Rhodopseudomonas sp. BAL398: one gene and its partner. Each later gene encodes a partner of the first gene's protein in a complex. Links are inferred from orthologs where the notes say so. Each region holds a gene or a part of one and is shown in the gene's direction. Other genes may lie near its edges. The genes, in order: RBJ75_RS25500 and tldD.

What was found.
Region 2: the proteins of RBJ75_RS25500 (region 1) and tldD are in contact, whole or in part, in a solved structure (PDB 5NJ9), measured with the Escherichia coli proteins. The link is inferred for Rhodopseudomonas sp. BAL398 from one-to-one orthologs.

The regions. Positions count from the first base shown.
Region 1 is NZ_CP133111.1:5,412,961-5,428,772, forward strand. The notes cover bases 3,091-6,011. They hold RBJ75_RS25500 (TldD/PmbA family protein), read left to right. Parts: upstream 3,091-3,808; coding sequence 3,809-5,215; downstream 5,216-6,011. Other genes in these bases: RBJ75_RS25490 (DUF6101 family protein), read right to left, coding at 3,091-3,510; RBJ75_RS25495 (hypothetical protein), read right to left, coding at 3,598-3,840; RBJ75_RS25505 (3'(2'),5'-bisphosphate nucleotidase CysQ), read left to right, coding at 5,202-6,011. Also shown: RBJ75_RS25475 (alpha/beta fold hydrolase), read right to left, coding at 1-868; RBJ75_RS25480 (DMT family transporter), read right to left, coding at 883-1,896; RBJ75_RS25485 (LysR family transcriptional regulator), read left to right, coding at 2,021-2,899; more of RBJ75_RS25490, read right to left, coding at 2,983-3,090; RBJ75_RS25510 (DUF4170 domain-containing protein), read left to right, coding at 6,051-6,296; RBJ75_RS25515 (3-deoxy-D-manno-octulosonic acid transferase), read left to right, coding at 6,407-7,711; lpxK (tetraacyldisaccharide 4'-kinase), read left to right, coding at 7,704-8,720; RBJ75_RS25525 (DUF2093 domain-containing protein), read right to left, coding at 8,745-8,972; RBJ75_RS25530 (dienelactone hydrolase family protein), read left to right, coding at 9,150-9,947; xseA (exodeoxyribonuclease VII large subunit), read right to left, coding at 10,095-11,714; purD (phosphoribosylamine--glycine ligase), read left to right, coding at 11,936-13,219; RBJ75_RS25545 (alpha/beta fold hydrolase), read left to right, coding at 13,431-14,330; RBJ75_RS25550 (DUF6968 family protein), read left to right, coding at 14,792-15,199; RBJ75_RS25555 (nucleoside deaminase), read right to left, coding at 15,220-15,666.
Region 2 is NZ_CP133111.1:5,000,097-5,015,858, reverse strand. Bases 3,959-6,829 are described here. They hold tldD (metalloprotease TldD), read left to right. Parts: upstream 3,959-4,617; coding sequence 4,618-6,042; downstream 6,043-6,829. Other genes in these bases: lepB (signal peptidase I), read left to right, coding at 6,042-6,818; RBJ75_RS23550 (DUF433 domain-containing protein), read right to left, coding at 4,334-4,432; RBJ75_RS23555 (invasion associated locus B family protein), read left to right, coding at 3,959-4,107. Also shown: RBJ75_RS23570 (heme o synthase), read right to left, coding at 1-476; ctaD (cytochrome c oxidase subunit I), read right to left, coding at 572-2,197; coxB (cytochrome c oxidase subunit II), read right to left, coding at 2,298-3,152; more of RBJ75_RS23555, read left to right, coding at 3,547-3,958; RBJ75_RS23535 (nucleotidyltransferase family protein), read left to right, coding at 6,858-7,439; RBJ75_RS23530 (cytochrome c biogenesis CcdA family protein), read right to left, coding at 7,597-8,313; RBJ75_RS23525 (thioredoxin family protein), read right to left, coding at 8,318-8,722; RBJ75_RS23520 (PAN domain-containing protein), read right to left, coding at 8,816-9,346; RBJ75_RS23515 (glutamate--cysteine ligase), read right to left, coding at 9,753-11,123; RBJ75_RS23510 (MarR family winged helix-turn-helix transcriptional regulator), read right to left, coding at 11,220-11,708; glutathione transferase GstA, read left to right, coding at 11,837-12,451; RBJ75_RS23500 (3-hydroxyacyl-CoA dehydrogenase NAD-binding domain-containing protein), read right to left, coding at 12,916-15,132; RBJ75_RS23495 (acetyl-CoA C-acetyltransferase), read right to left, coding at 15,335-15,762. UniProt on the Escherichia coli protein: Metalloprotease involved in CcdA degradation. Suppresses the inhibitory activity of the carbon storage regulator (CsrA).

The DNA.
Region 1 (15,812 bases):
ACAAGCGGCCGCCATCGGGTGCCTCGCGGGCATAGGCGATATCGGCGCCGTCATTCATGTACCACGCACACGAGGGACGAAAGCCGTGCGCGTTGAATGTCTGCACCAGCACCGCAAAATCCGCCGGTGGCCAGAGATCCGGGTTGGGGTGGATCGGCGGTGCCCGGTGCGCGGCGCCGAAACGGCCTCCCTTGCGCGTGACCAAAGCATTCGGCGAAACCTTGCCGATCCCGGCAGGGTCGCCGGGTTGAAAGATTGACGCCAGCGATGCGGCGATGTCTGCGTCGAGGTCGGCGACGGCCGCCTCAAACTGCGTGGTGTAGTAGCGGTAATAGTCCCACTGCCCGTCCGGATAGCGATCGGCCGGATAAATCCCGCGGTCTACCAGTGGGACGATCGTGCGCAGCGCATGCCCGCCGGGTTGATACGCCAGCGAGGTCAGCACGACGCCGCGGCTGCGCTCCGGCGCATGCGCGGCCAGCTGACCGACCACCACCACGCCCCAATCGTGGCCGACCCAGATGGCTGGGTTGCCGCCGAGATGGTCATGGAGCTCCGTCATGTCGGCGACGATTTCCCTGATCGTGTAGGCCTCGGTGGCGGCAGGCGCGGAAGATCCGCCGAAGCCCCGCAGATCGGGCGCGACGCAATGCCAGCCCTCGGCGGCGAACGCGTCCATCTGGGCGCGCCACATCAAACCGATGGTCGGCCAGCCGTGGAGGAAGATCATCAACGGTCCGTCGGCAGGCCCGCTCTCGAGGTAATGCGTTGTGTGTCGAGCCGAGGTGAAAGCGCGCGAGATCAGCGTGGAGGACGACGGCGTCGCCCGCGCTGCGCTCGAACCGGGCGGTTGAAGTGAGGCTGTCATGATCAGAAACTCCGTTATCCTCGGATCTTACTCGGAGGTGAAAGCGATCCCTGAGGAGGCTGCGGCTCACCGCGATCGCGAAGCCGGCTGCCCTTGCTCTGTGCCGCGGTCGGCAGTGTGTCGAGGGTTTTGCGATCAATCATCAGCGCAACGCCCATCAGGGCGACGCCGCCCGAAACCAGTTTCACGAGGGTCAAAGCTTCGCCAAGCAGCAGCGCGGACAGGCACAGCGCGACCACAGGCGCGGCATAGTTGAAGGTGTTGGCGAGCGTCGGTGAAACCTGGTTGAGCGCCAGGAACACGGCGTAACCGATCAACGTGCTCGCCACGACAAGAAAGCTCAGCGCGCCCCACGCGACCAGCGGCACGCCCGCGAGGTGCGTCGCCGTGGCGATACCCGACGCGGTCGTGATCGCACCCAGCACGATGCTTGCCGCGGCCAGTTGCACGGTCAGCCCAATGAAGGGGTCGCGCGGCAGCGCCAGTCGCGGCGCAAGCAACGACCCGGCCGCCCAAGCCGCCGCCGCGGCGAGCGTGAGCATCGCGCCGATCAGCTGGAAGTCGCGGCCAGTGGCGGATGTCGAGCCCATCAACACGAGTCCGACGAGGCCGATGGTGACACCAGCCACCTGGCGGCGCGTCAATGGCCGATGAAATAAGCCCCATGCAAAAAGGGCCAGGAAGAGCGGGGCGGACGAGCCGAACACTGCGGCCACCCCGGCCGGCAGAAAATGCGTGCCCCAGATTGCCAGCGCCTGGCCGGCCACCAGCATCGTGACGCCGAGCACCGCTGCGCCACCCAGTTCTTGCAACGACACCGGCGACCGCCGCCAGCGTCTGAGCGCGAAGGGAAGCAGGATCAGCGTCGCAATCGAGAAGCGAAGCGTCGCGACCATCAGTGGATGCAGGGTGTCTCCGGCGACCTTGAAGGCCAGGAAATTGGCGCCGTTGTAGAACCATTGATAGCCGACCGCGGCGGCGACCAGCCCAGGATGCTTACTCCAGTCGGTCTCTGTTGTGGCCGCCACGTCATGCTCCCGTCAGCTGAGCTGGAAACGCGGCTCGGACCAAATCGGTCGCCTTTTTTATGATGACGATGTAGCATCACCTGTGGCAGAAATTGCATCAAGCGACCTCAACCCGAGGCGGCACGTGGAACTCAAGGATCTCCGTTGTTTCATCGCGGTAGCGGAGTCAGGCGGATTCCGCAGTGCTTCTCGGCGGCTCGGGGTTGAACAGTCGATCGTCAGTCGGCGGGTCGCGTCCCTGAAGGATGAAATCGGTGTTTCGCTGGTCGAACGCGGCCGCAGCGGGATCCGGCTGACCGCGGCCGGCGGACGTTTTCTCGACCAGGTGCGGATCTCGCTGTCCCAGCTGGACGTGGCGGTCTCGGGCGCACAAGCGGCGGGCGAGGCGGCTGCCGGCCGCGTCAGGATCGGGATCACCGGGTCTATCGCTTCAGGGTTCGTTCGTGAACTGATTGCCGCGTGGCGCAACGAGCATCCCGACGTCGCCATCGACCTGGTCGAAGGGGCCCCCAATGAGCACGTCGCAGCGCTGCTCGCTCATGAGCTCGATCTCACCTTCCAGTTGAGTTCGGTCGGCCATGAGGGTCTCGATGCCGAGCAACTATGGGTCGACCGCGTCTTCGCCGCCGTCCCGGCCGATAGTTCGTATGCGGGTCACACTCACTTCAGGATCGCCCAGCTCTCCGATGCTAATTTCATTGTGAGCACGCGCAATTCAGGGCCTGACATTCGCGACTTTCTGACGACCCGGCTTTACCAGCTCGGCAACAGTCCGACGATCCGGATGATCGATGTCGGTCGCGAAGCGCTGATGCATTGCGTCGGCCTGGGTATCGGTGTGACGATCACCACGAGCGCCGACGCGGCGATCGGTTATCCGGGCGTCAACTTCGCAGAAATTCTCGACGAGCGCCTGCCGTTCAGCGCGATCTGGTCGCCCCGCAACGACAATCCGGCGTTGCGACGGTTCCTGAGCGCCGCTCGGATACGCTCCCGCAGTTAAGCGCCAGCATCCCTGAGAAGGAACTTCTGTCGACCCTATGAGGGCGCCTCATCCGGCTGTGACTGGGCAGCCGTGGCGCTTGCCTAATCCCGCGCGATGATCTCGCGCTCGCCCTGATAGTTGCCGGGCGCATTGAGCAAGGCCCCGGGGCGGCGTCGCACCAGGAATTTCGGCCGTCGCGTCTTGATGACGTTGTGGCGGCGGCGGCGTTGCGCCGGCTCGCGGGATTTGTCTTCCGGCAGTTGCGGCAGCGCGAAGATCTCGCACCATGATTGCCACGCGGTGTCGATCTCGTCGGCATCGGCGCTGACGCACAGCGGGATCGACAGCGCCGGATCGCGATGCACCAGCACCAGCATCCGGGCGTCGTCGAGCCCGCGCGACGCGACGCCGAGGAAGTCGCTGACGCGGACGTTGACCGCCATCCGCATGCCGGCAACCTGGCGGCGTAGCACCACCCGTTCACGATGCAATTCGACTTGCCGGATGCCGCCGTCGGCGCGCGCGTCCTGCGCGTCGAAACGGACCGGGAGTGAGAGGGGGTCGAGTCGCAATGCGCGACTCGACCCCGCGGGATAGGCCCCGCTTGTTGCTGCTGTTTGACGCCTCACGGCTTTGTTCTCCCCGCCGGGTTTATGGCCCCGGTCGTTGCCTGAGAACTTGCCAGAGCGGCGTCCGAAATCGCTTAAAAAGCCTGGTTAATCGACTCTCACCGGCGCTGCTTCGCTGCGCATGATTGACAGATCCTTGGCCGACATGATTGACGAGGTGTTGCGCGATTGCGGATAATCTTTCGCGGCAATGCCGCTTCCACGGTTGAAGTCCGCGCCCAATAGGCACATCTGATAGGGCACAACTCTCATTGCGGCCGCCTCGGCGCTGCCTTCAATTTTCGGGATTTCATTTGTGATCTCTTCATCGGACGCGACCTCATCCGGCACCACGGCCTCGCGGACCTCCGCCAATGCGGAGCTGTTCGATCAGTCCGCGCTCAGCACGCTGGCGCAGCGCCTGGTGGAGGCGGCCAAGCGCGCCGGCGCCGACGCCGCCGACGCGGTGGCGGTGCGCGGGGTCTCGCATGGCGTCGAAGTGCGCGATGGCAAGGTCGAGGAATCCGAGCGCTCGGAAGGCGACGACGTCGGCCTGCGGGTGCTGGTGGGCCGGCGCCAGGCCGTTGTGTCGACCAATGATATCAGCGGCGACGGCGTCGCCCGGCTCGCCGAACGCGCGGTGGCGATGGCGCGCGTCGCGCCCGACGATCCCTATGTCGGGCTCGCCGATCCTGCGCTGCTGGCGCGGGATTTTCCCGATCTCGATTTGCTCGATCCGCAGACGCCGTCGACCGCCGAACTGGAGCGCCGCGCCTGCGTCGCCGAGGCGGCGGCGCTGGCCGTCAAGGGCGTCAGCAAATCGGGTGGCGCCTCGGCCTCGTCGAGCATCGGCGGCATGGTGCTGGTGACCTCGACCGGCTTCCACGGCGCCTATCTGCGCTCGAGCCAGGGCATCTCGATGACCGCGATCGTCGGCGACGGCACCGCGATGGAGCGCGACTACGATTATAGCTCGGCGCTGCATGCGGCCGATCTGGCGTCCCCCGAAAGCGTCGGACGGACGGCGGGCGAGCGCACCGTGGCGCGGGCCAATCCGCGCAAGGCCGCGACCTGCAAGGTGCCGGTGGTGTTCGATCCGAGGGTGGCCGGCTCGCTGGTCAGCCATCTGGTCAACGCCGCCAACGGCGCCTCGATCGCGCGCAAGACCAGCTTTCTCAAGGACCGTCTCGGCCAGCGGCTGTTCGACAACGATATCCGGATTATCGACGACCCGCTGAGGGTCCGCGGGCTACGCTCGCAAAGCTTCGACGCCGAAGGCGTCGCGGTGAAGCCGTTGGCGATCATCGATGACGGCGTGCTGACCTCGTGGCTGCTGGATTGCGCCACCGCGCGCGAACTCGGGCTCACCACCACCGGCCACGCCCATCGCGGCGTGTCGTCGTCGCCGTCGCCCGGCGCCTATAATCTGCATCTTGCGCCCGGCGAACAGACCCCAGCGGAATTGATGTCGGACATCAAGGAGGGGTTTTACGTCACCGACCTGATCGGCTCCGGCGTCAACGGCGTCACCGGCGATTATAGCCGGGGCGCCGCCGGGTTCTGGATCGAGAACGGCGAATGCACCTATGCGGTGAGCGAGGTGACGATTGCCGGGCATCTGCTCGAGATGTACAAATCGCTTCGCGCAGCGAACGATCTCGTGTTCCGCTACGGCATCAATGCACCGACGCTGCGGATCGAGGGATTGACGATTGCCGGACGCTAATGTCGTCGCACGACAGCAGACACTGAATCGCGACGCCGCGCTGCTGGCAGATACCGTCCGGGAAGCCGGCGCGCTGGCGCTGAAGATGTTTCGCACCGAATTGCGGACCTGGACCAAGGGCGCCTCGTCCCCGGTGTCGGAGGCCGACATCGCGGTCAACGATCTGATCCAGCGCCGGCTGCAGGGCGCGACACCGGAATATGGCTGGCTGTCGGAGGAAAGCGCCGACGATTCCGCGCGGCTTGGCAAATCGCTGGTCTGGATCATCGATCCGATCGACGGCACCCGCGGCTATCTGGCCGGCCGCGAGGATTGGTGCGTCTCGGCGGCATTGGTGGCGGATGCCGTGCCGCTGCTGGCCGCGGTGTTCGCGCCGGCGACCGATGAATTCTATTGCGCGATCCGCGGTCAGGGGGCCTTTCTCAATGATGTGGCGATCCACGCCACGCCGGGCATCGAGCTGGATTTCGCCAAGGTCGCCGGGCCCAAGCCGCTGCTCGAGCGGCTGATGCCGCCCGAGGCGGCGCTGCATCCGAGGATCGGGTCGCTGGCGCTGCGGTTGTGTCGGGTGGCGGATCGCAGGCTCGATGCCGCCTTCGCCGGAGGCCAAAGTCGCGACTGGGACCTTGCCGGGGCGGATTTGATCGTGCACGAAGCGAATGGTAGAATGACGACGCTTGCGGGCGACGCGATCGTCTATAACCGTCCCGACGTCGCGCATGGTGTGCTGGTGGCGGCGGGACGCGATCGCCATGCTTCTATCGTCGAGCTCTTTCGCAATCGCCCCACAGGCTAACCGTTCGCGCTCCCGTCAGCCGCGGCAAGGAACATTTTGATGTCGAACAATGCGCAGCAATTGCTTCATCTCGTAATCGGGGGCGAATTGACGGACCTCGAAAACACCACGTTTCGGGACCTCGATAAACTGGACATCGTCGGCGTGTATCCGAGCTACGCGACGGCGCTCGCGGCTTGGAAAGCCAAGGCGCAGCAGACGGTCGATAACGCCCACATGCGCTATTTCGTGGTTCACCTCCATCGGTTGCTCGATCCCGGTCAAGATACGAAACTCCCCCGCTGACATGTCGCCCTGCGTTTCGCTGCGTTCCGCTCGCCGCTTTGCCGCTGGAATCCGCCCGCACCGATCTGAATGGCTTGTCGAATGCGAAGCCGGGACCGGCGAGGCCGAGCATGTCTGATCGCCTGCCGCTGACGTTGCGCGCCTATCAGCGTCTGTCGACCGCCGCGGCGCCGCTGGCGGCCGTTCTGATCGGCCGCCGGCTGAAGCAGGGCAAGGAAGATCCCGCGCGGGTCAATGAGCGACGCGGCATTTCCACGGCGGTCCGGCCGCCGGGGCCGCTGGTCTGGATCCACGGCGCCAGCGTCGGCGAGGTGCTCGCCGCCGCCGCCTTGATCGAGCGGCTGCGGGCGCTGGGCATGCGGATTTTGCTGACCTCGGGCACCGTGACCTCGGCGGCGGTGGCGACCAAGCGGTTTCCGGCCGATATCATCCATCAATACATCCCCTATGACTCGCCGCGCTTCGTTGCGCGGTTTTTCGAGCATTGGCGGCCCAGCCTGGCGCTGTTCATCGAATCCGACCTGTGGCCCAATCTGATTCTGGCCGGCGCCGAGCGCCGAATGCCGATGGTGCTGATCAACGGCCGGATGTCGCAGCGCTCGTTTCCGCGTTGGCGCCGCGCGGCGGCCACGATCGGCGCCTTGCTCGGCCGCTTCGATATCTGCATGGCGCAATCCGGCGTCGACGCCGAGCGGCTTTCGGCGCTTGGCAGCCGCAACGTCATCACCACCGGCAACCTGAAGATGGATGTCGCGCCGCCTCCGGCGGACCCGGCCAAACTGGAACAGCTGATGGCGGCCACGCGCGGCCGGCCGGTGATCGTGGCGGCCTCGACCCATCCGGGCGAAGAGGAAATCCTGATCGAGGCGCATCAGGCGCTGAGCACGCTGTTTCCGTCGCTGCTGACCGTGATCGTGCCGCGGCATCCGCATCGCGGCGAATCGGTGGCCTGCATGATCGCGGCCTCCGGCCTGCAAGTGGCGCTGCGATCGCGCGGGGAATTGCCGACCGAGGCGAGCGCGATCTATGTCGCCGACACCATGGGCGAACTCGGGCTGTTCTACCGGATGGCGCCGATCGTGTTCATGGGCGGCTCGCTGGTCGCGCATGGCGGCCAGAATCCGATCGAAGCCGTCAAGCTGCGCGCCGCGGTGGTGCACGGTCCACATGTCTCCAATTTCACCGACATCTACACGGCGCTCGACAGCGCCGGCGGCGCCTGTCAGGTCGATGATACCAAGGCGCTGGTGAAGCGGTTCGGCGTGCTGCTGGCGGATCCGAAGGAGCAGCGCAGCTCGATCGCGGCCGCAACCCGCGTGGTCGACCGGCTCGGCGGCGCGCTCGATCGCACGCTGGCGGCGCTGGAGCCCTATCTTCTGCAGCTGCGCATCGAGATGGGATCGGCCGATGCATGAGCCGGCCTTCTGGCATCGGCCGTCATCCTGGATCGCGCGATTGCTGCAGCCGCTCGGCCTCCTCTACGGCGCCGTGGCCGCGACCCGCATGGCGCAATTTGGCGTTGCGGCCGGCGTTCCGGTGATCTGCGTCGGCAATTATCACGTCGGCGGCGCCGGCAAGACGCCCACCACATTGGCGCTGGCCGCCTTGCTGCGGCAGCTCGGCGAGACCCCGGTGGTGCTGAGCCGCGGCTATGGCGGCAGGCTACGCGGCCCGGTCAGCGTCGATCCGGAGCGGCATGGCGCAGCCGAGGTCGGCGACGAGCCGCTGATGATGGCGCGCATGGTGCCGGTCGTGGTCGCCAAGGACCGTGTCGCCGGCGCGGCGCTGGCGCGCTCGCGCGGCGCCAGCGTGATCCTGATGGATGACGGCTTTCAGAATCCGGCGATCGCCAAGGATGCGTCGCTGATCGTGATCGACAGTCATCGCGGGCTCGGCAACGGCCGCGTCTTTCCCGCAGGTCCCTTGCGCGCGTCGCTTGCGCCGCAATTGGCGCGCACCGATGCGCTGATCATTGTCGGTGACGGCCCCGCCGGCGCGCCGCTGGCATCCGCGATCGAAGCCCAGGGCGGTCTGGTGCTGCGCGCGACGTTGACTCCCGACGACGCCTCGGTCGCCGCGCTTTCTGGCAGGCGGGTGCTGGCCTTTGCGGGGATCGGCGATCCCGCGCGGTTCTTTGTAACGCTGCGGCAGAGCGGCGTCGATGTCGTGGCGCAGCGAGCCTTTCCCGATCATCACCCGTTTTCGTCGGCCGATATCGATGGCCTGATCGAGATGGCGCGTCGCGACGATCTGGCCTTGGTCACCACCGAAAAGGATCTGGCGCGCCTCAGCATGCGCGCGCCATCATCGCCGCCGATCGTCGCCTTCGCGGTGACGATGCAATTTGGCGATCAGGCGACGCTGCGCCGATTTCTGGTCGATCGCCTAGCCATGGCGCGGGAGCGCAAGTTTCAAACGCAGTGAGTAGGGATCGGCACCGGCGCTCGATCAGCCCGCCGGCTTCAGCGCGGCGGGGTAATGCCGCTGCAGCACGGCCTCGGGCGTCGCATAGGCTTCCTTCAGATCGACGCTCCAGTATTTCAACTCGTCGAGTGGAATATGAACCCCGCTGATGGCGCAGCGGACATAGGTGCCGGGCGAGATCACGCGGAAATCGCCGTCCAGATATTGCACCTGCGCTTCGCCCGAGCCCGAGGGGCCGAATTTATTCAGCACGGTTCATCTCCAGAAATTCCGGCGGAAGAGGTCAATCTCCGGCCACCAATGCATATGATCTAGCACAAATATGCCGTGGCCGCGGCTTTGCAAACCACCCACTTGTGATGAATCGGGGTTTTTGTGCATGGTAATGTCGAATTTGCCGAACATTCCTGATGTCGAGGACGTTGCGCGATGCGCCTGCTGTTGATCCTGGCGTATGCGGCGGCGTTCGCGGCTGGCGATGTCGCGCACGCGTCGTCGCTGCCGGCGCCGCGCGCGGTGGAGATTCCGGACGGCGGTGGCACACTCCATGGGGTGCTCTACAAGCCCGACGGCGACGGGCCGTTTCGCGCGGTGATCGCGCTGCATGATTGCGACGGGCTGGCGGCGAAATCCGACCCGGTGCAGCCGCGCTATGCCGACTGGGCGAAACGATTGCAGCGGGCCGGCCGCGCCGTGCTGCTGCCCGATAGCTACGCCTCGCGCGAATTGGGGCCGCAATGCGGGATCAAGGACCGGCCGGTGCTGGCGCGTCGCCAGCGCGTCGGCGATATTCTGGCGTCGCGCCATTGGCTTTCGCAGCAGAGCTGGGTCGCGCCCAATCGAATCAGCCTGTTGGGCTGGGGAAACGGCGCCAGCGCGGTGCTGTGGTCGGTGCGGCCGCAGCTCGCAATCGATGCGCGCGGACCGGATTTTCACAGCGCCGTGGTGTTCTATCCGGACTGCCGCCGCTCGGCGCGGCTGGGATGGAGCGCGCGGGTCCCGACGCTGCTGCTGATCGGCGGCAATGACAATGTCAGCTCGCCCGCGGCATGCCGGCAGATGATCGACGGCGCCCGCGGACGCAGCGCGCTGGCCCGGATCGTGGTCTATCCCGGCGCCAAGCATCGGTTCGACCGCGACGATATGGTCAAGCGCGGCCATCACGGCGGCGATGCCGCCGCGCGCGCCGACGCGCAAAAGCGTGTCGCCGAGTGGCTGGGCGAATAGCAGTTGGCGTCTGGCGAAGCCCGAGGATTGTCCAGATGAGGTGACTGGCCTCATCAAGCGCCCGTCATTCCGGGGCGCGAGCAGCTTTGCTGCGAACGCCCCGGAATGACCCCACGTTAAGGCCGCTCCACTCAGCTGAAAGACTCGCTAAAACAGCGTTCCCTGATCGACCGGCTTGGCGCTGCGCTTGGCCGCGCTGGCGCGCGCGGCCGGCTTCGCCGCGGCCGGCCTGGCTGAATCGCCGGGATGCGCGCCATCCGCGGTGGCGCCGACGCGGCCGTCGGCGAATTCCAGGCTGAGCCTGGCGCCGGCGCCGATTGCGGCGGCGGCATGGATCGACTGGCCCTGCGCGTCGCGCACGAGGGCAAAGCCGCGCGCCAGCACCCCGCGATAAGCCAATGCGCCGAGCAATTGCCCGGCATGGCCGACGCGAGCCTGCTTGCGCTCAATCAGCGTGGTCAAAGCGCGCCGGGCGCGTTCGGCAAGCCGCAGCGTGCGCTCGCGTTCATTGCCGATCCGGATGCGTTGCGCCTGCGCATTGGCCAGCTTCGAGGCCTGCAGCCGGATCGTCAGTCCCGAAAAGCGCTCGCGACGCTGCCGCAAAGCGGCGCGGGCGCCGTATGTGAGCCGTTCGCCGGTCACCGCCAGCCGCTGCGCCGCATGCGCGACCTGATCGCGCAGCACCCGCAGCGTCAGGCCGGCGCTAGCCTGGGCGAAGCGGCGATGATGCGCATGGGTGTTGGCGCGCAGCGCGCGCGGCAACGCGGCGCTGGCGCCGTCGAGCCGCTGCCGCGGGATCGCCAGCAAGTCGCCGGCCGCCGGCAGCGCCCGCGCCGCGGCGCGCAATTCGTTGCGGCGCGACTCCTGGGCGCGTTGCCAGCACAGCATGGTGCGGCGGCTGAGGCCTTCGACCTCGACAAACAATTCGGCGCGCACCGGCACCGCCATTTCGGCTGCCGCTGTCGGCGTCGGCGCGCGGCGGTCGGCGGCGAAATCGATCAGCGTGATGTCGGTCTCGTGACCGACCGCCGAGATCAGCGGGATCATGCTTTCGGCCGCGGCGCGGACCACGATCTCCTCGTTGAACGACCACAGATCCTCCAGCGAGCCGCCGCCGCGCGCCACGATCAACAGATCGGGGCGGGGGATCTTGCCGCCTTCGGGCAGCGCGTTGAAGCCATGGATCGCGGCGGCGACCTGCTCGGCCGAGCCTTCGCCCTGCACCTTGACGGGCCACACCAGAACGTGGCGCGGGAAGCGGTCTTCGAGGCGATGCAGGATGTCGCGGATCACGGCGCCCGTCGGCGAGGTGATGACGCCGATCACGTCGGGCAGATAGGGCAATAGCTGCTTGCGCGCCTCGTCGAACAGGCCTTCGGCGCCGAGCTTGCGCTTGCGCTCCTCCATCAGGGCCATCAGCGCGCCGACACCGGCCGGCTCGATCGCCTCGATGACGATCTGGTATTTCGACGAGCCCGGATAGGTGGTGAGCTTGCCGGTGGCGATGACCTCGAGGCCTTCCTGCGGCTTGAACCGCATTCGTCCATGCACGCCCTTCCAGATCACCGCCTCGATCTTGGCGCTCTCGTCCTTCAGCGCGAAATAGCAATGGCCGGAGGAATGCGGGCCGCGAAAGCCGGAAATCTCGCCGCGCACCCGGACATGCCCATAGGCGTCCTCGACCGTCCGCTTCAACGCTGAGGACAGTTCGGAGACGGTGAATTCCGGCGAGTTCACAAGAGATTCGGGCGCCAGCAGCTTTGCCATCGATTCGGGACTTTCAGTTTCGTGGGCGAAGTTAGGGTGTTTTGTCCGGCTGTGCCAATCAACCCTTGAGCGGTCACATTTTGAGCATGGCGGGTTCCGCGAGGCCGATTCGGCGGCGCGATCATGCGCTGCCGACATATCCACACCTGGCCGCCGGCATTTTTGCGATGCGGCTGCGCCGTGTTACACCTCGCCCAACGCGCGCTGGGGGCTGCTGGTCGATGAATATTCTGCTGCTCGGTTCGGGTGGGCGCGAACACGCGCTGGCGTGGAAGATCGCAAGATCGCCGCTGCTGACCAAATTATGGTGCGCGCCGGGCAATGCTGGCATCGCCGAACAGGCGGCCTGCGTGGCTCTCGATATCGCCGACCATGCGGCGGTGATCGCGTTCTGCAAGGCCAACGCCGTCGATTTCGTCGTGGTCGGGCCGGAGGCGCCTCTGGCGGCCGGCATTGTCGACGATCTCGCGAGCGCCGGCATCAAGGCGTTCGGCCCGAGCAAGGCAGCGGCGAGGCTGGAGAGCTCCAAGGGTTTTACCAAGGACATCTGCCAGGCCAACGCCATTCCGACCGCGGCCTATCAGCGGTTCAGCGACGCCGACGCGGCGAAAGCCTATATTCGCCAACAGGGCGCGCCGATCGTCATCAAGGCCGATGGGCTGGCCGCCGGCAAGGGCGTCGTGGTGGCGATGACGCTCGACGAGGCGATGGCGGCGATCGACATGATGCTGGGCGGCGGCTTTGGCGATGCCGGCGCCGAGGCCGTGGTCGAGGAATTCATGGTCGGCGAGGAGGCCTCGTTCTTCGTGCTGTGCGACGGCGAGCACGCGCTGCCGATGGCGACTGCCCAGGACCACAAGCGCGCCTTCGACGGTGACAAGGGACCGAACACCGGCGGCATGGGCGCCTATTCGCCGGCGCCGGTGATGACCCAAGCGCTGACTCGGCAGGTGATGGACGAGATCATCTATCCGACGCTGCGGGCGCTGAGCGCGATGGGCACGCCCTATAAGGGTGTGCTGTTCGCAGGCTTGATGATCACCGAGGAAGGCCCGCAGCTGATTGAATACAATGTCCGCTTCGGCGATCCGGAATGCCAGGTGCTGATGCTGCGGATGATGTCCGACATCGTGCCGGCGCTGCTGGCGTGCTGCGAGGGGCAATTGGATAAAGTCAGCCTGGACTGGTTTCCCGATCCGGCGCTGACCGTGGTGATGGCCGCCAAGGGCTATCCCGGCACTTACGAAAAGGGCACGCGCATCGCCGGCCTCGACCGCGCCGCGAAGATTCCCGGCGTCGAGATTTTCCACGCCGGCACGCTGGCGTCGGGCGACTGGATTCTCGCTAATGGCGGCCGCGTGCTCGACGTCACCGCCTCGGCCAAGACGGTGGCCGAAGCGCAGCGCCGCGCCTATGAGGCGATCGGCGTCATCAACTGGCCGGAGGGCTTCTGCCGCCGTGACATCGGCTGGCAGGCAGTGGCGCGGGAACGCCGCGGCAAGTAATTTGCCTCACGTTTACGTGCCCCGGACGCGGTGCAACGCGCCGCGAAGCGGCGTGGTGCGCCGTAGAGCCGGGCCCCGCTTGACTTGTCGAGGGTTGAACCGGGGTCCCGGTTCTGCGAAGCGGCACTGCGTGCCGCATCGCGCCCGGGACACGAGATAGATTCGCTTGAGCCCGGTCGTACAGTAGCTGGAAATTCAAAGGGAGTGAGCCATGCCTGATCTTGCCGACCTGTTTCCCGGCTACGCGGCCGAATGGATCGACACTTCGTCGGGGCGCATTTTCGCCCGCGTCGGCGGCGACGGGCCGCCGCTGTTGCTGCTGCACGGCTTTTCCGAAACCCATGTGATGTGGCACCGCGTCGCGCCGCAATTGGCGCAGAAGTTCAAGCTGATCATCGCCGATCTGCCGGGCTATGGCTGGTCCGACATGCCGCGCAGCGATGCCGAGCACACGCCCTACACCAAGCGGGCGATGGCGGCGCAGCTGATCGAGGCGATGGAGAAGCTCGGCCATGTGCATTTCGCGCTGGCCGGCCACGATCGCGGCGGCCGCGTCAGCTACCGGATGGCGCTCGATCATCCCGGAAGGCTATCGAAGCTCGCGGTGCTGGATATCCTGCCGACCTATGAATACTGGATGCGGATGGACCGCGCCTACGGCCTCAAGGTCTATCACTGGACCTTCCTGGCGCAGCCGGCGCCGCTGCCCGAAACGCTGATCGGCGCCAGCCCGGATTTCTTCCTCAAAAACAAGTTGGCGAGCTGGAGCAAGACCAAGGACCTCAGCGTGTTCGATCCGCGCGCCTTGCAGCATTACCTCGCCGCGTTCAACGATCCGATGCGGCTGCACGCGATGTGCGAGGATTACCGCGCCGGCGCGCACGCCGATTTCGACCATGACAAGGCCGACCATGACGCCGGCAACAAGATCGCGGTGCCGATGCTGGCGCTGTGGGGCGATGCCGGCATCGCACAATCAGCGGCGACGCCGCTCGATACCTGGAAGAAATGGGCGACCGACGTGCGTGGCGGCCCGGTCAATTCCGGGCATTTTCTCACCGAGGAAGATCCCGACGCCACCGCGCAGGCGCTGCTGGCGTTTTTTACCTGACCGTCGAGGTTGACCACGAAAGTCGGGATGGCCCCGCCGTGATCGCGTGCCGGCATCGGGCGATTTCCCCGGTCTCGCGTTGACGAGGGCGAATGACGGTCGCCGCTCTCTGCGACTTGACGATAGGAATAAAATCCGATATCAATATCCTTTCGTACGAAAGGATATTGCATGCGATCAATCCTTGAAGAAAGAGACAACCTACGCAAATCCAAGCAGGAGCTTGCCGAAGTAAGATTCGGTTTGAGATACCTTCGGTATCTCCGCGCGGCCATCAAAGCGGGCTTTAATCCCGACCAGCCACGCGACGAAATTGGAAGGTGGACGGATGCCCCGGGGGGTGCCGTCAGCGAAGCTACAGGCAATGTTTACATTAGCGCAGCGCGGCGGATCGAATCGGATTGCGATGCACAATATGCGAAGGACAAGCTGATCTGCAATTTGGTGAGAACTCCGTTGTGTTGGGCACAAGCCGCGGAGCGATACGGCGCCTGTCTGAGCGGCCGTCCGATTCCCCAATTGAGGTTCTGATGATGAACGAACTCATCTCGCGCAAACTGAGACTTGACGGCATTGGCGGCGAAGTCGACGTTCCGATCCGCGTCTACTGGCCTGTCGAGGAGAAGGCTGCCTGGAATTGCCGCTGGCAGATCGATTGGCCGGATCGGCAGCGCGCGAATTCGGCGCGCGGCATCGACGCAATCCAGGCGATCCTACAGGCGCTGACAATGGTCGGCGCCGAACTCTATTGCAGTGAAGAACATCGATCGGGCCGTCTGTCCTGGCGATCGGACTGGAAAGGATATGGCTTTCCGCTCCCCGCCAACCTTCGCGACATGCTTGTCGGCGATGACGCGGGCTTCCTTTAGGATTTGGGTCGGTCGACTCCTTACCGCCGCGCCTTGAAGAATTCCCGCAGCAGCGTCGCTGACGGGGTCTCGCCGACGGCGGAATAGATCTCCGGCGCGTGGTGGCAGGTCGGGGAGGCGAAGAACCGCACGCCCGACTCCACCGCGCCGCCCTTGGGGTCGGCGGCGCCGAAATACAGCCGCCGGATCCGCGCGAAGGAGATCGCGCCGGCGCACATGGTGCACGGCTCCAGCGTGACATAGAGGTCGCAATCGACCAGCCGTTCGCTGCCGATGAGGCGCGCGGCCTGCCGGATCGCCAATATCTCGGCGTGGGCGGTCGGGTCGCGGTCGGTCAAGGTTCGGTTGCCGGCGGTGGCGATCACCTCGCCGGCGCGCACGATCACGCAGCCGATCGGCACTTCCCCGGCATTTTGCGCATTTTGGGCGGCTTTCAGCGCCAAATCCATGAAAGATGCCGCGGTCATATCTCGTATCAACCCGAAAAACCTGCTAGGAGAGCGTATTCAGCAAAAGTGGATGCCGGTTTTGCGTGACAATGCGCCTTGGTCAAAGAGTGCGCGTCAGCGTCGCGCGAGCCCGTTCCCGTCAGCCTGATCGCCATTCCGAACGC
Region 2 (15,762 bases), 410 kb from region 1 along the record:
CCAGCGGCGCCGCCGATCACGATGTTATGGGCGGTCCAGCGCTTCAGCCAGATCGTATAGATCACGACGTAGAAGAAGATGGTGAAGGCCAATAGCGCGCCGGCCAGCCAGTTGACCAGAATGCCGAGCGTGATCACCGAGAAGAACGCCAGCGTCATGCCGAAGGTCAGCGCTTCCGGCCGCGTCACCCGGCCGCGCGGAATCGGCCGGTTGGCGGTGCGGGTCATCTTGGCGTCGATGTCGTCTTCGTACCACATGTTCAGCGCGCCGGCGGCGCCGCCGCCGACCGCGATGCACAGGATCGCGGTGATCGCCAGCACCGGATGCACCGACCCGGGCGCCAGGAAGAATCCGACCAGCGCGGTGAACACCACCAGCGACATCACCCGCGGCTTCAGCAGCGCGACATAGTCGCCAACGCTGGCCTCGGAGATCCGCGGCAGAAAAGCGAGCTCGTTGCTTTCAATGACCGACAAGGCGGTTCCCTCTCTGTTGAAGCCTCTCCGCCCCGGCATCAAACCGCGGCGGATGCGTCATGATCGTTGCGCGCGGCGCCGGGCGCCGCGACGCTTCAGCGAACCCGCGGCAGCACCTCGAACTGATGGAACGGCGGCGGCGACGACAGGGTCCATTCCAAAGTGGTGGCGCCGGGGCCCCACGGATTATCGGCGGCCTTCTCCTTTTTGATGAAGGCCAGCACCATGCCGTAGAGGAAGATCAGCACCGCGAAGCCCGAAATATAGGAGCCGATCGAGGAGACGAAATTCCAGCCGGCGAAGGCGTCCGGATAGTCGACATAGCGTCGCGGCATCCCGGACAGGCCGAGGAAATGCTGCGGGAAGAACACCAGATTGACGCCGATGAAGGTGACCCAGAAGTGCAGCTTGCCGATGGTCTCGTTGTACATATAGCCGGTCATCTTCGGGAACCAGTAATACCAGCCGGCGAAGATCGCGAACACGGCGCCCAGCGACAGCACGTAGTGGAAATGCGCCACCACGTAATAGGTATCCTGCAGCACCCGGTCGACGCCGGCATTGGCCAGCACCACGCCGGTGACGCCGCCGACGGTGAACAGGAAGATGAAGCCGATCGCCCACAGCATCGGGGTGCGGAATTCGATCGAGCCGCCCCACATCGTGGCGATCCAGGAGAAGATCTTCACCCCGGTCGGCACCGCGATCACCATGGTGGCGGCGACGAAGTAGGCCTGCGTCGCGCTCGACATGCCGACCGTGTACATGTGGTGCGCCCACACCACGAAGCCGATCACCCCGATCGCCACCATCGCATAGGCCATGCCGAGATAGCCGAACACCGGCTTCTTCGAGAAGGTCGAGACGATCTGGCTGATCATGCCGAAGCCGGGCAAAATCAGAATGTAGACTTCGGGATGGCCGAAGAACCAGAACAGATGCTGGAACAGCACCGGATCGCCGCCGCCCTCGGCGGAGAAGAAGGTGGTGCCGAAATTGCGGTCAGTCAGCAGCATGGTGATGGCGCCGGCCAGCACCGGCAGCGACAGCAGCAGCAGGAACACGGTGACCAGGATCGACCACACGAACAGCGGCATCTTGTGCAGGGTCATGCCCGGCGCGCGCATGTTGAAGATCGTGGTGATGAAGTTGATGGCGCCGAGGATCGACGACGCGCCGGCCAGATGCAGCGCCAGGATGGCGAAATCGACCGCCGGCCCCGGATGGCCCGTGGTCGACAGCGGCGCATACATGGTCCAGCCGGTGCCGACGCCGTTAGAGCCGGATTCACCTTCGACGAAGGTGGAGATGATCAGCAGCGCGAAGGAGGCCGGCAGCAGCCAGAACGACACGTTGTTCATGCGCGGGAACGCCATGTCGGGCGCGCCGATCATCAACGGCACGAACCAGTTGCCGAAGCCGCCGATCATCGCCGGCATTACCATGAAGAAGATCATGATCAGCCCGTGCGAGGTCACGAACACGTTGTAGGTGTGGCTCTCGTGGAAGATCTGCACGCCCGGATACATCAGCTCGATACGGATCAGGATCGACAACACGCCGCCGATGATCCCCGCCATGATCGCGAACACAAGGTACATCGTGCCGATGTCCTTGTGATTGGTCGAATAGACGTAGCGCCGCCATCCGGTCGGATGGCCATGCGCGTGATCGTCATGGGCGTGATCGGCGTGAGCAACCCTGGCAGCTTCCATTGTCATTTTCAGATCCTGACCTGCAGACTCTCTTGCAAACTCTCTTGCAAACCCTGGGGCCTTCCGGCCCCCTCACCGATACGCATTGTCGCGCGGCGCACCGCGCCTATCGCGCGGCCGTCCCGGCCGAGGCAAATGATGTCCCGGCCCGGGAGGCGACCTGCTGCTGCTTCTTCCAGGCGGCGTAGTCGGCATCCGTCACCACCCGCACCACGATCGGCATGAATGCATGGTCCCTGCCGCACAATTCCGAACACTGGCCGTAATATTTGCCGAGCTTGGTGGCCTTGAACCAGGTCTCGTTGAGCCGGCCGGGCACCGCATCGATCTTGATGCCGAAGGCCGGGATCGCGAAGGAGTGGATCACGTCGGCGCCGGTGGTCTGCACCCGGATCACCTTGTTGACCGGCACCACGACCTCGTTGTCGACGGCGAGCAGGCGCGGCGGCGTCGGCGTGATCTTGGACCGCTCCTCGTCACTCAGCATGATCGAGGTGAACTCGATCTTGTCGTCGGGATAGGTGTAGGTCCAGTTCCACTGGTTGCCGGTGGCCTTGATGGTGATGTCCGACTTCGGAATGTCGAGTTCCAGGAACAAGAGCCTGAACGACGGCACCGCGATCGCCACCAGGATCAGCACCGGAATGATCGTCCACGCCACCTCGATCAAGGTGTGGTGCGTGGTCTTCGACGGCACCGGGTTGGCCTTGGCGTTGAACTTCACCACCACGATCACCAGCAGCGCCAGCACGAACAGCGTGATGCCGATGATCATCCAGGTCAGGAAGTTGTGAAACCAAGTGAGGTTGTCCATCACCGGTGAGCCGGATTCCTGGAGCTTGTATTCCCACGGTGCGGGCTGACCGAGTTCTGCGAACGCCGTCCCGCCGATCGCAAGGGTGCCCCCCAGAATCGCCAAGCCCAGCAACTGGCGGCCGATTCGGCCCATCAACAGCTTCATGCCGTTCGCGCTCCCCTTGATGAATTCTGATCGCATGCCCCGCCTGTCGACGATGCTGGCCGCATGATTCACTTGTGTCCCACCGCGAAGATTCTTCTATGAGAATGTCTCGCATTCCGTTCTCAAACCATAATTTTTGATCTATCGCAATGCAGGATTGGCGTTCGGGTGAGAACAGCTGAAGGTTTGTAACGAGCCGCCCGTCGATACCACTGCGGCGAGCCGAATCGGTGCCCCGGTATGTGAAGCAAGCTTGACAGGCGCGCGCCCCGATGTAGGCACAGCATGGCGGTGTCGCGGAGGCCCGATTCGCTATCCGGGCGTGTCGCCTTCATGGTGCCGTGTTGCCGTATCACTGCGTTGACCGCACGTCATCGCTATGGGATGGACCCTGATGGGGTTTTCGAAATATCTGCCGATTCGCACGGCATCCGGACCGACCGCACGCCATGCGGCATGGCGGCTCGTTGTGGCGGGCGCCGTCGCGGCTGTCTCCTTCCTCGGGATCGCCACAGGCGCACAAGCCCAGGGCGCGGTGCGCTCGGTGCATGGCGACTGGCAGATCCGCTGTGACACCCCGCCCGGCGCCAAGGCCGAACAATGCGCGCTGATCCAGAGCGTGGTGGCGGAAGACCGCTCCAATGCCGGCCTCACCGTAATCATCCTGAAAACCGCCGATCAGAAGAGCAAGCTGATGCGGGTGGTGGCGCCGCTCGGCGTGCTGCTGCCGTCCGGCCTCGGGCTCAAGCTCGACGACGTCGATGTCGGCCGCGCCGGTTTCGTGCGCTGCCTGCCGAACGGCTGCGTCGCCGAAGTGGTGATGGACGATAAATTGCTCGGCCAGCTGCGCACCGCCAAGACCGCGACCTTCATCATCTTCGAGACCCCGGAGGAAGGCATCGGCTTTCCGCTCAGCCTCAACGGCATCGGCGAGGGCTACGACAAGCTGCCGTGACGGCTCGAGGTCGTGCGGTTACACGTCGGCAGCGAAGCCGTCGCCACACCGGTTGAAATCGTAACGACCGTCATGCCCGGGCTGTCCCGGGCATCCATGTCTTGAGGCAACGTCGCGCATCCGTGGATGGCCGGGACAAGCCCCGCCATGACGTTTGTGTATGGGCCGCTCCCTGCTGGAACGCCGCACGCGACGGATTTCATTCGGACTTGTTAGACGACCGCAGTCACCACACGCTTTCGCGGTCGGCCGCATAAGCGAGACAAGCCGGGATGTCGGCTTCGGTCAGTTCCGGGAAATCGTCGATGATCTGCTGGTGGGACATCCCGGCAGCGCCAACAGGCGCAGCTTCCGCGATGAAAATCGCGTGAACGGGCCAGTCCCGGCCGCAGGGGAGGCCATATGCCCTCCCTTTTTGTGAGAACAATGCCTATCTACGCCACGCATCTTCGCTGAACTTCTTGCGTTCAGCCCGGACGAACGCAACGCCTGCCCGGCATTGGAGCCTTCATGACCCAACCCGCCACCACCTCCCTGCTCGACCGCGCCAATCTCGACCGCGACCAGGTCCGGCGCGAAATCTCGCGCGGCCTGCAGGGCGCCGATGACGGCGAATTGTTCCTGGAATACAGCCAGACCGAGGCGTTGGCGTTCGACAATGGCCGGCTCAAGCAGGCGACCTACGACACCGCGCAGGGTTTTGGCTTACGCGCGGTGAAAGACGATGCCGTGGGCTACGCCCATTCGTCCGACGTGTCGCTGCCGGCGCTGATTCGCGCCGCCGACGCGGTCTCGGCGGTGCGCGGCGATTACAGCGGCAGCTTCGCCGCGGCGCCGGCGCACACCAATGTCCGACTCTATGGCGACGACAATCCGCTGGAGGGCGAGGCCTTCGAGAGCAAGGTCAAGCTGCTGGCCGAGATCGACGCCTATGTGCGCGACAAGGATCCCAGGGTGCGGCAGGTCTCGGTCTCGATCGGCGCCACCTGGCAGGTGGTGGAGATCCTGCGCCCCGACGGCGAGAGCTATCGCGACGTCCGCCCGCTGGTGCGGGTCAATGTGTCGGTGGTGGCCGGCCAGGGCGACCGCCAGGAAAGCGGCAACAAGGGCTATGGCGGCCGCGAAGGCTATGCCCGCTTCATCGAGACCAAGGCCTGGCGCGAGGCCGCCGACGGCGCGATCCGCGAGGCCATGGTCAATCTCGAATCGATCCCCGCCCCGGCCGGCGAGATGGATGTCGTGCTTGGCCCAGGCTGGCCCGGCGTGATGCTGCATGAAGCGGTCGGCCACGGCCTCGAGGGCGATTTCAACCGCAAGCAGACATCTGCTTTCGCTGGTCTGATGGGCCAGCAGGTCGCCGCCAAGGGCGTCACCGTGGTCGACGACGGCACCATTTCGGCGCGGCGCGGCTCGCTGTCGATCGACGACGAGGGCACCCCGACCAGCCGCACCGTGCTGATCGAGGACGGCATTCTGGTCGGCTATATGCAGGATCGCCAGAACGCCCGGCTGATGAACATGAAGCCGACCGGCAACGGTCGGCGCCAGTCCTACGCCCATGTGCCGATGCCGCGGATGACCAACACCTATATGCTGGCCGGCGGCCACGACCCGGCAGAGATTCTCGCCTCGGTGAAGAACGGCATCTTCGCGGCCAATTTCGGCGGCGGCCAGGTCGATATCACCTCGGGCAAATATGTGTTCCAGTGCACCGAGGCCTACAGAATCGAAAACGGCAAGCTCGGCGCGCCGCTGAAGGGCGCGATGCTGATCGGCAACGGTCCGACCGATTTGCACCGCATTTCCATGATTGGCAACGACGTGCAGCTGGATTCCGGGATCGGCACCTGCGGCAAGAACGGCCAGGGCGTCCCGGTCGGCGTCGGCCAGCCGACGCTGCGGATGGAACGGATTACGGTTGGAGGAACCGGCTGATGAGCGTCGAAACGGAATCCGGATCATTCAAGGCGACGGCGCGGCGCTGGTCGTCGCAGCTCGGCCAATTGCTCGCGGTGGTGGCGATCGTGCTGGTCGCCAAGGGCGCGCTGGCCGAACCCTTCTACGTGCCGTCCGGCTCGATGGAGCCGACGCTGCTGATCGGCGACGCGCTGCTGGCGTCGAAATATCCCTATGGCTATTCGACCGCCTCGCTGCCGATCCATGTCGCCTTTCCGGAAACCGGCCGGGTATTCGGCGAAACGCCCAAGCGCGGCGACGTCGTGGTGTTTCGCTGGCCCGGTGACCGCTCGCAGGTCTGGGTCAAGCGGGTGATCGGCCTGCCCGGCGACCGCATCCAGCTGCGCCAGGGCCAGGTCTATATCGACGGCGTCGCCGCAAAGGTGCGGCCGGACGGGCAAGGCCAATCCGAGGACGAGGAAGGCGGCAACGAAACCGCGCAGCGCTATATCGAGACCCTGCCCGGCGGCGTCTCGCACCCGATCTTCAAGCTCTATGATCACGGCCGGCTCGACAACACCCCGGAAGTCACCGTACCGCCGGGCGATCTGTTCGTGATGGGCGACAATCGCGACAATTCCGCCGACAGCCGCGTGCCGGTGCGCGACGGCGGCGTCGGCCTGCTGCCGATGGACAATCTGGTCGGCCGCGTCGACGCCATTGTCGGCTCCTGGGACCCGGCGGTGCGCAACGGGCCGATCGCATCCTGGCTATCGGGCTTCCGCATCGCGCGGTTCTTCACCGCGGTGCATTGAGACCACGCTTCGAGGGCGACGGAATCGGACGGCGGCGCGATGGAGATCGACGATTTCCGCGCCGCGATCCTGCAAAACCCGCTGCATGAGGCGTTGCTTGATGCGATCGTGAGCCTCGGCCTGCCGGACGCCTGGATCGTCGCCGGCTGCCTGACGCAGACGGTGTGGAATATCCAGACCGGCCGCGCGCCCGCTCATGGCATCAATGATTACGACGTGTTCTATTTCGATCCCGATCTGTCATGGGAGGCCGAGGACCGCGCTATCGCGGAGCTGCGCCGGGCGACCGAGCGGCTCGGCGCGCAGATTGAATTGCGCAATCAGGCCCGCGTGCATCTGTGGTACCCGCAAAAGCACGGCCGGCCGTACCCCGCCCTTCGACGCGCCAGCGACGGCATCGACCGCTTTCTCACCCGATGCACCCAGGTCGGCATTCAGCGCACGCCAGACGGCGACCGCTCCTATGCGCCGCACGGCCTCGACGATATCGCCGGCATGATCGTGCGGCCCAATCCGACGCCGAATTTTTCCGCCGAGGCCTATCGGGCCAAATCCGCGCGCTGGGCAGCGCTGTGGCCCGAATTGCGGGTGATGCCGGCGCTTGCTGATGACCTGACCTGACAGGATCAAGCGACGTCGTCATTGCGAGCCGAGGCCGGCGCGCAGCGCCGTCCGAACGCGAAGCAATCCAGGGGCGCCAAGCACAGACTGGATTGCTTCGTCGCAAGCGCTCCTCGCAATGACGGCTAACTTCTTTGGCCTCTTTTGAATCGGTCTGTCAGAACGACGTCGTGAGCTCGGTCAGCCAGGCCGGCGAGGCGTTGACCAGCGCGGCTTCGATTTTCTTGTCGGCGCCGCTGACAATCGCCACGCCGATCAGCACGAAGGCCGCGCCCAGCAGGGTCTTGCCGAGCTTGCCGGCCGACAGCAGGCGGTCGCGCATACCCATCAGGGCGGCGCGGGAAAGCTGCCCGATCAGCAGCAGCGGCAGCGCGGCGCCGATGCCGAACAGCGCCATGGTCAGCGCCACCGTCGGCAGATCGCGGCCCTGCGACGCCAGCAGCGACGCCGCGCCCAGCGTCGGGCCGACGCAGGGCGACCATACCGCGCCGAGCAGCAGACCGATTCCGAACTGGCCGCCGAGCCCGGAGCCTGCGGCGCCGCCGAAGCGACGATCGGCCCAGCCCGCCAGCGGATTGCCGGCGGCGGCCAGCCGCATTTGCCAGACCGGCACCAGCAGGATCACGCCGATCGCGATCATGATCGCCGCGGCCGCGACACGAAACATTCCGGCATCGATGCCAAGGCTGAAGCCGGCGACCGCCAGCAGCAGGCCTATCGCGGTGAACGACAGCGCCAGCCCGGCCGCCAGCGCCAGCGCGCCATAGCGATGCGCGCTGACTGCGCTGCCCAGCACGATCGGCACCAGCGGCAGCACGCAGGGCGACAGGATCGACAACAGCCCGGCCAGAAAGGCCAGCGCGAAACCGGTCACCGGCTCACAGCGCCTTGTCGAGCAGCTTGGCGATCGAGGCTTCCTTGGTGTCGCCGACCGAGCGGCCCTGCTCGGCCGCGCCCTTGAACACGATCAGGGTCGACTGCATCTGCGCACCGAACTGCTTCACCACCGGCTTCTGGTCGTCGAAATCGACCCGGAAGATCTTCATGTCCTTGAATTTCGGATTGGCGGTAAGGCGATCGACGATCGGGGTCTGGGCCTTGCAGGTCGGGCACCAATCGGCGTGAATCTCGACCAGAACCGGGCTACCCGCGGCCTGCGCCGACTTGAAGGCCTCGGCGGTGAACGGCGTCACCTGGCCGGCGAAAGCCGGCGTGACCAGCCCGACCACCGCCAGCGAGGCGGCAAACAGGGCGCTGGTGAACATCTTCCGGGTCATTGTCATGGCGAGACTCCTCATTTGCCGGATGCGCGGACGGCCGCGGTCACACGAGGTTCGCCGCCGCGCCGACAACGTTACGCGCCGGCCGCGAAATTGTTACCTGACCACGCCGGAGATGAATCCGGGTTTGCGCCGCGGCGGCTTGATTTCCTTCTTCAGGAAACAATGGGCATTTCTGCCGATATAGCCCGGCCGGGCATAGGTCCAGGCCCGGCATTTGTGGTCGGCCTCGCAGATCGCCTTGCAGGCCTCGTTGCCGTCGCCCTTTTTCAGCTCCATGTTCTTGTAATCGCCGCCGAAGCGATCGATCGACGCTTCGATCGAGCGGTTGCGCGGCTCCAGCACGCCGGCGCCGCGCACCCCGGAGACGCAGCAATTATTCGGCAGCAGCTGTGGCACCGTGCTCTTCAGCCAGCACACCGCGCCGTGATCGGGCGAGGTCGGATAGGCGAAGGTCCATGACCGGCAGCGGCGGTCGCGCTCGCAGGTGAGCGCGCAATCAGCCGGGTCGCCGCTCGGCACCGGCGCGCGCGAATAGTCTCCGCCCGGGCGGTCGAAATTGGCCTGCGCCCTCGCCGGACTGGCCGACAGCGCAGCCGTCGTCAGGCCCGCCGCCAAAGCAAGCATGACCGAACACGCCCTAAGCAGGCCGCCGCGCCGCATTCCAATCGCTTTCGAGTTTGGCTCCGAAATCCCCGACCGAGCGCCCCTCAAGGGAACTTCCGAACCGCCACACCAAGGAGCATCTGACGGTCCGCCACCTGTATGGCGGATGAACGGGGAGCGGGCCTCATGACACCGTGAATGGAGCCAGGAGTGTTTCCAGATGAGATGTCTCGTTCGAAGCTCAGGCTGTCGTCATTCCGGGGCGCGAGCAGCGTCAGCTGCGAGCGAACCCGGAATCTTGCGGCAAGGCAAAGCGCTTCAGCAAGATTCCGGGTTCGCTCGCCCTGCGGGCTCTCGCCCCGGAATGACTGGCAAGGCGATGAGCGGGGCAGCTCACCCGAAGCTGTCCGAAGGGGCCGACTGAAGCCTAGAAGGCGTATTCGTCATAGGCCGGCTCCACCGAGCCGTGCCAGGCGCCGTGGAATTTCTCCAGCATCTCCTCGGCCGGGGTGCGGCCGGTATCGAGAATGTGGTCGAGCGGCTCCAGATGCCGCGATTCGTCACGGCCCAGATGGTCGATGCGGGCGCGGCGGCGCAGCCCGGCATGGGCCAGCACCATGCATTCCTTGGCGATTTCGAACAGGAAGCGCTCGCGGATCTTGGCCTTGAAGCCAAGTCGCGGCACGTCATCGCGCAGCGCCTGGCGCTCCTGCGCATTCCAGCGCTTGACGATCTCCCAGGCCGCGTCGAGGCTAGTGTCATCATACAGCAAGCCGACCCAGAAGGCCGGTAGCGCCGGCAGCCGGCCCCACGGCACGCCGTCGGCGCCGCGCATTTCCAGATAACGCTTGAGCCGAACCTCGGGAAAGATCGTCGACAGATGATTGGCCCAATCCGACAGCGTCGGCCGCTCGCCGGGCAGAATCTTGTTCTTGCCATCGAAGAAGTCGCGGAACGAGGCGCCGGCGACGTCGATATATTGGTCGCCGCGCTTGACGAAATACATCGGCACGTCGAGCGCGTAATCGACCCAGCGCTCGAACCCCATGCCGTCCTCGAACGCCCAGGGGATCATGCCGGAGCGGGCATTGTCGGTGTCGCGCCAGATCTCGGAGCGGAACGACAAATAGCCGTTAGGCTTGCCTTCGGTGAACGGCGAATTGGCGAATAGAGCGGTGGCGATCGGCTGCAGCGCCACCGACACCCGCAGCTTCTTCACCATGTCGGCTTCCGACGAGAAGTCGAGATTGGTCTGCACCGTGCAGGTGCGATACATCATGTCGAGGCCGTATTGGCCGACCTTCGGCATGTAATTGGTCATGATGTTGTAGCGGCCTTTCGGCATCGTCGGGATCTGCGCCCGCGACCAGGACGGCGTCATGCCGAGGCCGAGAAAGCCGATGCCGAGCGGGGTCGCCACTTCGCGCACCTGGGCCAGATGCGCCATCAATTCCGACTGGGTCTGGTGCACGGTCTCGACCGGCGCGCCGGACAATTCGAACTGGCCGCCCGGCTCCAGCGAAATCGCGCCGCCGCCGGTCACATCAAGCAGGCCGATGATGTTGCCGCCTTCCATGATCGGCTCCCAGCCGAGCAGCAGCTTCATGCCGTCGAGCAGCGCGCCGATGCCGTTGCCGCCCGCATAGGGCACCGGTTGATGGCCAATCAGCGTGAACGGGGTCTTTTCATGCTCGGTGCCGATCCGGAATTCCGATGGCGGCTTGATGCCGTCTTCCAGCCAAGCCACGAGCTCGTCGCGCGAATGCAGCGGCGTCATATCGATCTGGTCACGCGCCATGGGATTTCCGGAAGATGGGCGCGGTCGTGGTCAGCGCGCGGTGGCGGGGTCCGCGGCGGGCGAGAGCGCCCGCCGCGGTGGAGGATGCAAGCTGTATCATCGCGCCGGGGCGCTGTCTTTGGTGGCGAGCGAGGCTGTCCCGTCGCAGGAGCAGCCGAGCCGGTCGAGCAGGCTGCACAGCTTGGCCGCGTCGGCATCCGACAATTTCGATCCGACATGGGTCTCGATCGCCGCCGAATAGGCGCCCCACATCTTCTTTTGCAACTCGCGCCCGGCCTCGGTGATCTCGACGAACTGGCCGCGCTTGTCCATCTTGCATTCGCGCCGCGCCGCCAGGCCCTCATCGACGAGCCGGTCGATCAGCCGCGAGGTGGAATATTGCGGGATCAGCATCTGCTTTTCGAGCTCGACCGGCCGCAGCTCGCCCGACGGCGCGCGCGACAATTCCAGCAGCGCGTCATACCAGGCCAGCGGCGGGAAGCCGGCCTTCTTCAGCTCCTGCTCGACGGCGTCCAGCACCCTGCTCTGGAGTCGCATCAGGCGAATCCAGGCCGCGGTCGCTTCGGTCGACGGTTTGCGTTTCATGACGGGGTCCATCATCTGCGCGCAGTGTATCGCACTATATGCAGCTGCATCAATCTTGACTCTTCCATGCAATTGCATTTAATTCCGCTTTGGCCAATCACCAATAAGCCCCAGCGAGGAAATTTCCCATGAAACTGTATTATTCGCCCGGCGCCTGCTCGCTGTCACCGCATATCGCATTGTTGGAGGCCGGATTGCCTTACGAATTGGTGAAGGTCGATGTTCGCGCCAAAAAGCTGGAAAACGGCGACGATTATCTCAAGATCAACCCCAAGGGCCAGGTGCCGGCGCTCGGGCTCGATTCCGGCGAGGTCATGACCGAAGGCCCGGTGATCGTCCAGGTCATCGCCGACCAGGCCGCAGCCTCCAAGCTCGCCCCCGCCCAAGGCAGCCCGGAGCGTTATCGCCTGCAGGAATGGCTGAACTTCATCACCACCGAACTGCACAAGGGGTTTTCGCCGCTGTTCAACCCGGCGATCCCCGACGAGGTCAAGACCGTGTTCCGCGACCGCATCATGGGCAAGTTCAAATATCTCGACGAGCAGCTCGCCGGTCACGATTATCTGATGGGCCAGCAATTCACCGTCGCCGACGGCTATCTGTTCACGATCCTGCGCTGGGCCGACGCGATGAAGATCGACATCTCGGCGCTGCCGACCCTGACCGCCTACAAGACCCGAATCGCCGCGCGGCCCAAGGTGCAGGAAGCCCTCGCCAAGGAAGGCCTGCTGAAGGCCGCGTGAGGCCGGCGCCTCTGGCGGATTGATGGCGACGAATCACAAGGGCCGGATCGCTGATCCGGCCCTTTTTATGCCCACGGTCGGTGCCTCTCGGTCGTCATGCCCGGCCTTGTGCCGGGCATCCACGCCTTGAAAGCTGTGCCTAATCAAAGACGTGGATGGCCGGGACAAGCCCGGCCATGACCAGATTGATGAGTCAACGGCAAAACCCGTTGGTATGATGCGCAGACCCTCATGGTGAGGAGGCGCGCAGCGCCGTCTCGAACCATGAGGCCGCAATGCTCCGGCCGACCCCATAGCGCCTGGCTCCAAAACCAACCCACAAAACGAGGCCTTCAACGTCGTCATTGCGAGGAGCTCTTGCGACGAAGCAATCCAGTCCTTGCTTGATGTCCCTGGATTGCTTCGCTGTCGGACGGCGCGGTGCGCCGTCCTCGGCTCGCAATGACAGGCGCGTCGCCGCGCGCTTACGCTGCCGCCAGCTTCTTCGGCGGGAAGCGGCCGTAGAAAGTCTCGCCGTTTTTCGCCATGTCTTCCAACAGCTTCGGCGGGGTGAAGCGGGAGCCGTATTTGGCCTCGAGCTTGTGGCACAGCGCCACGAACTCTTTGGTGCCCATGAAGTCGATATAGCTCAGCGTGCCGCCGGTGAACGGGGCGAAGCCGAAGCCGAGGATCGAGCCGACATCGGCCTCGCGCGGATCGGTGATGACGTGATCCTCGACGGTGCGCGCGGCTTCCACCGCCTGCACCACCAAAAAGCGCTGCTTCATCTCCTCGATGTCGAGCGTGTCGGGATCGAGGTGCTTGGGTTGCAGGGCGCCGATGCCATGCCACAGGCTCTTCTGACCCTTGCCCTTTTCCGGATAGTCGTAGAACCCTTTCGAATTCTTGCGGCCGAACCGGCCCTGCTTTTCGACCATCTCGACCATCAGCTGCTTCTGCTGCTGATCGACCGCCTGGCTGCCGAGATCGGCTTCGGTGGCTTTCATGATCTTCAGCACCAGATCGAGCGCGACCTCGTCGGACAGCGACAGCGGCCCCACCGGCATGCCGGCCATCTTGGCGACGGTCTCGATCATCGGCGCCGGCACGCCTTCCATCAGCATTTCCAACCCCTCGGCGGTGAAGCGCAGCACGCAGCGATTGGCGAAGAAGCCACGGCTGTCATTGACCACGATCGGCGTCTTGCTGATCTGGCGGACATAATCCAGCGCGGTGGCGAGCGCCACGTCGCCGGTGTTCTTGCCGACGATGATCTCCACCAGCATCATCTTCTCGACCGGCGAGAAGAAATGGATGCCGATGAATTTCGATTGATCCTCGAACTCTTCCGCCAGCGAATTGATCGGCAGCGTCGAGGTGTTGGACGCCATGATGGCGCCCTCCTTTAAGAATGGCTGCACCTTCTTGTAGAGCTCGGCCTTGACGGCGCGATCCTCGAACACCGCCTCGATGACGAGATCGCAATCCTTGATTGCGGCGTAATCGGCGGTGGCGGTGATCTTCGCCATCAGCGCGTCGCGGTCGGCCTCCTTGGCGCGGCCCTTGGCGACGAGGCCGTCGATCACGCTCTTGCAATGCGCCTTGCCCTTGTCGGCGCTCTCCTGGTCGCGGTCGATCAGCACTACTTCGATGCCACCCTTGGCCGAGACATAGCCGACGCTGGCGCCCATGAAGCCGGCGCCGATGATGGCCAGCTTCTTCACCTTGGTCGGCGGAATATTCTGCGGCCGCCGCGCGCCCTTGTTCAATTCCTGCATCGACAGGAACAGGCTGCGGATCATCGCCGCGGCTTCCTTGCTCTGCAGGATGTGGGCGAAATAGCGCGATTCGACGCGCAAAGCGGCGTCCATCGGCAGCTGCAATCCCTCATAGGCGCAGCTCATGATGGCGCGCGCCGCCGGATAATTGTCATAGGTCTCGCGGCGATAGATCGCGTTGCCGGCCGGGAAGATCATCATGCCCTGCTTGGAGAACACCGCGCCGCCGGGGAGTTTAAAACCCTTGATGTCCCACGGCGCCACCGGCTTGCCGCCGGCCTTGATCCACTCCTTGGCGGCGCCGATCAGCTCGGCCGCCGGCACGATGGCGTCGACGATCTTCTGCGCCTTGGCCTTGGCCAGATTGATCTGCTCGCCCTTGAGCAGCATCTGCATCGCATCGGCCGGCTGCAGAATCCGCGGCAGCCGCTGGGTGCCGCCGCCGCCGGGGAACAGGCCAACCTTGATCTCCGGCAGGCCGAGCTTGGTCTTCGGATTGTCTGCGGCCACGCGATAATGGCAGGCCAGCGTCACTTCGAAACCGCCGCCGAGCGCCAAGCCATTGATCGCCGCGACCCATGGTTTGCCGCAGGTCTCGAGCCGGCGCAGGATCTGCGACAGTTTGCGGCTCTCGTCGAACAGCATCTGCTGCGCGGCTTCCTCGCCCTTCTCCTTGCGGATCTGCGCGAACTGCTTGTTCATGGCTTCCAGCATCGACAGATCGGCGCCGGCGCAGAACGCCTCCTTGGCCGAGGTGATCACCACGCCCTTGACGGCGGCGTCCGCGGTGGTGGCTTCGACGATGGCGCCGAGCTCCTCGATGGTGGCTGTATCCAGCACATTCATCGAGCGGCCCGGCAGATCCCAGGTCACGAGCGCAATGCCGTCGGAATCGGTTTCGAGTTTGAAATTCTTGAAGGCCATGTGGTGCTCCCAATCAGGATGGTGCAACTGTTGTTCTGATGCTCGCTGCGGCCTTGGCGGCGCAGCGCGTGATCTCTTCTCCCCTCCCCCTTGCGGGGAGGGGTCGGGGGTGGGGTAGCAGCGAGCACTGAGCCTGCGGCTTACCCCCCACCCGACCGGCCTATCGGCCGGCCACCCTCCCCACAAGGGGGAGGGAAAGAGCTCACACCCGCTCGATGATGGTCGCGGTGCCCATGCCGCCGCCGATGCACAAGGTCACCAGTGCGGTCGACTTGTTGGTGCGCTCCAATTCGTCGAGCACGGTGCCGAGAATCATCGCGCCGGTGGCGCCGAGCGGATGGCCGAGCGCGATGGCGCCGCCATTGACATTGATCTTGTCATTGTCGATCTCGAAGGCCTGCATGTAGCGCAGCACCACCGAGGCGAAGGCCTCGTTGAGCTCGAACAGATCGATATCGCCCTTCTTCATGCCGGAGCGCTCGAACAGCTTCTTGGTGACGTCGACCGGACCGGTCAGCATCATCGCCGGCTCCGAGCCAATATTGACGAAGGCGCGGATTTTCGCCCGCGGCTTCATGTCGTATTTCTTGCCAGCCTCGGCGCTGCCGAGCAGCACCGCGGCGGCGCCGT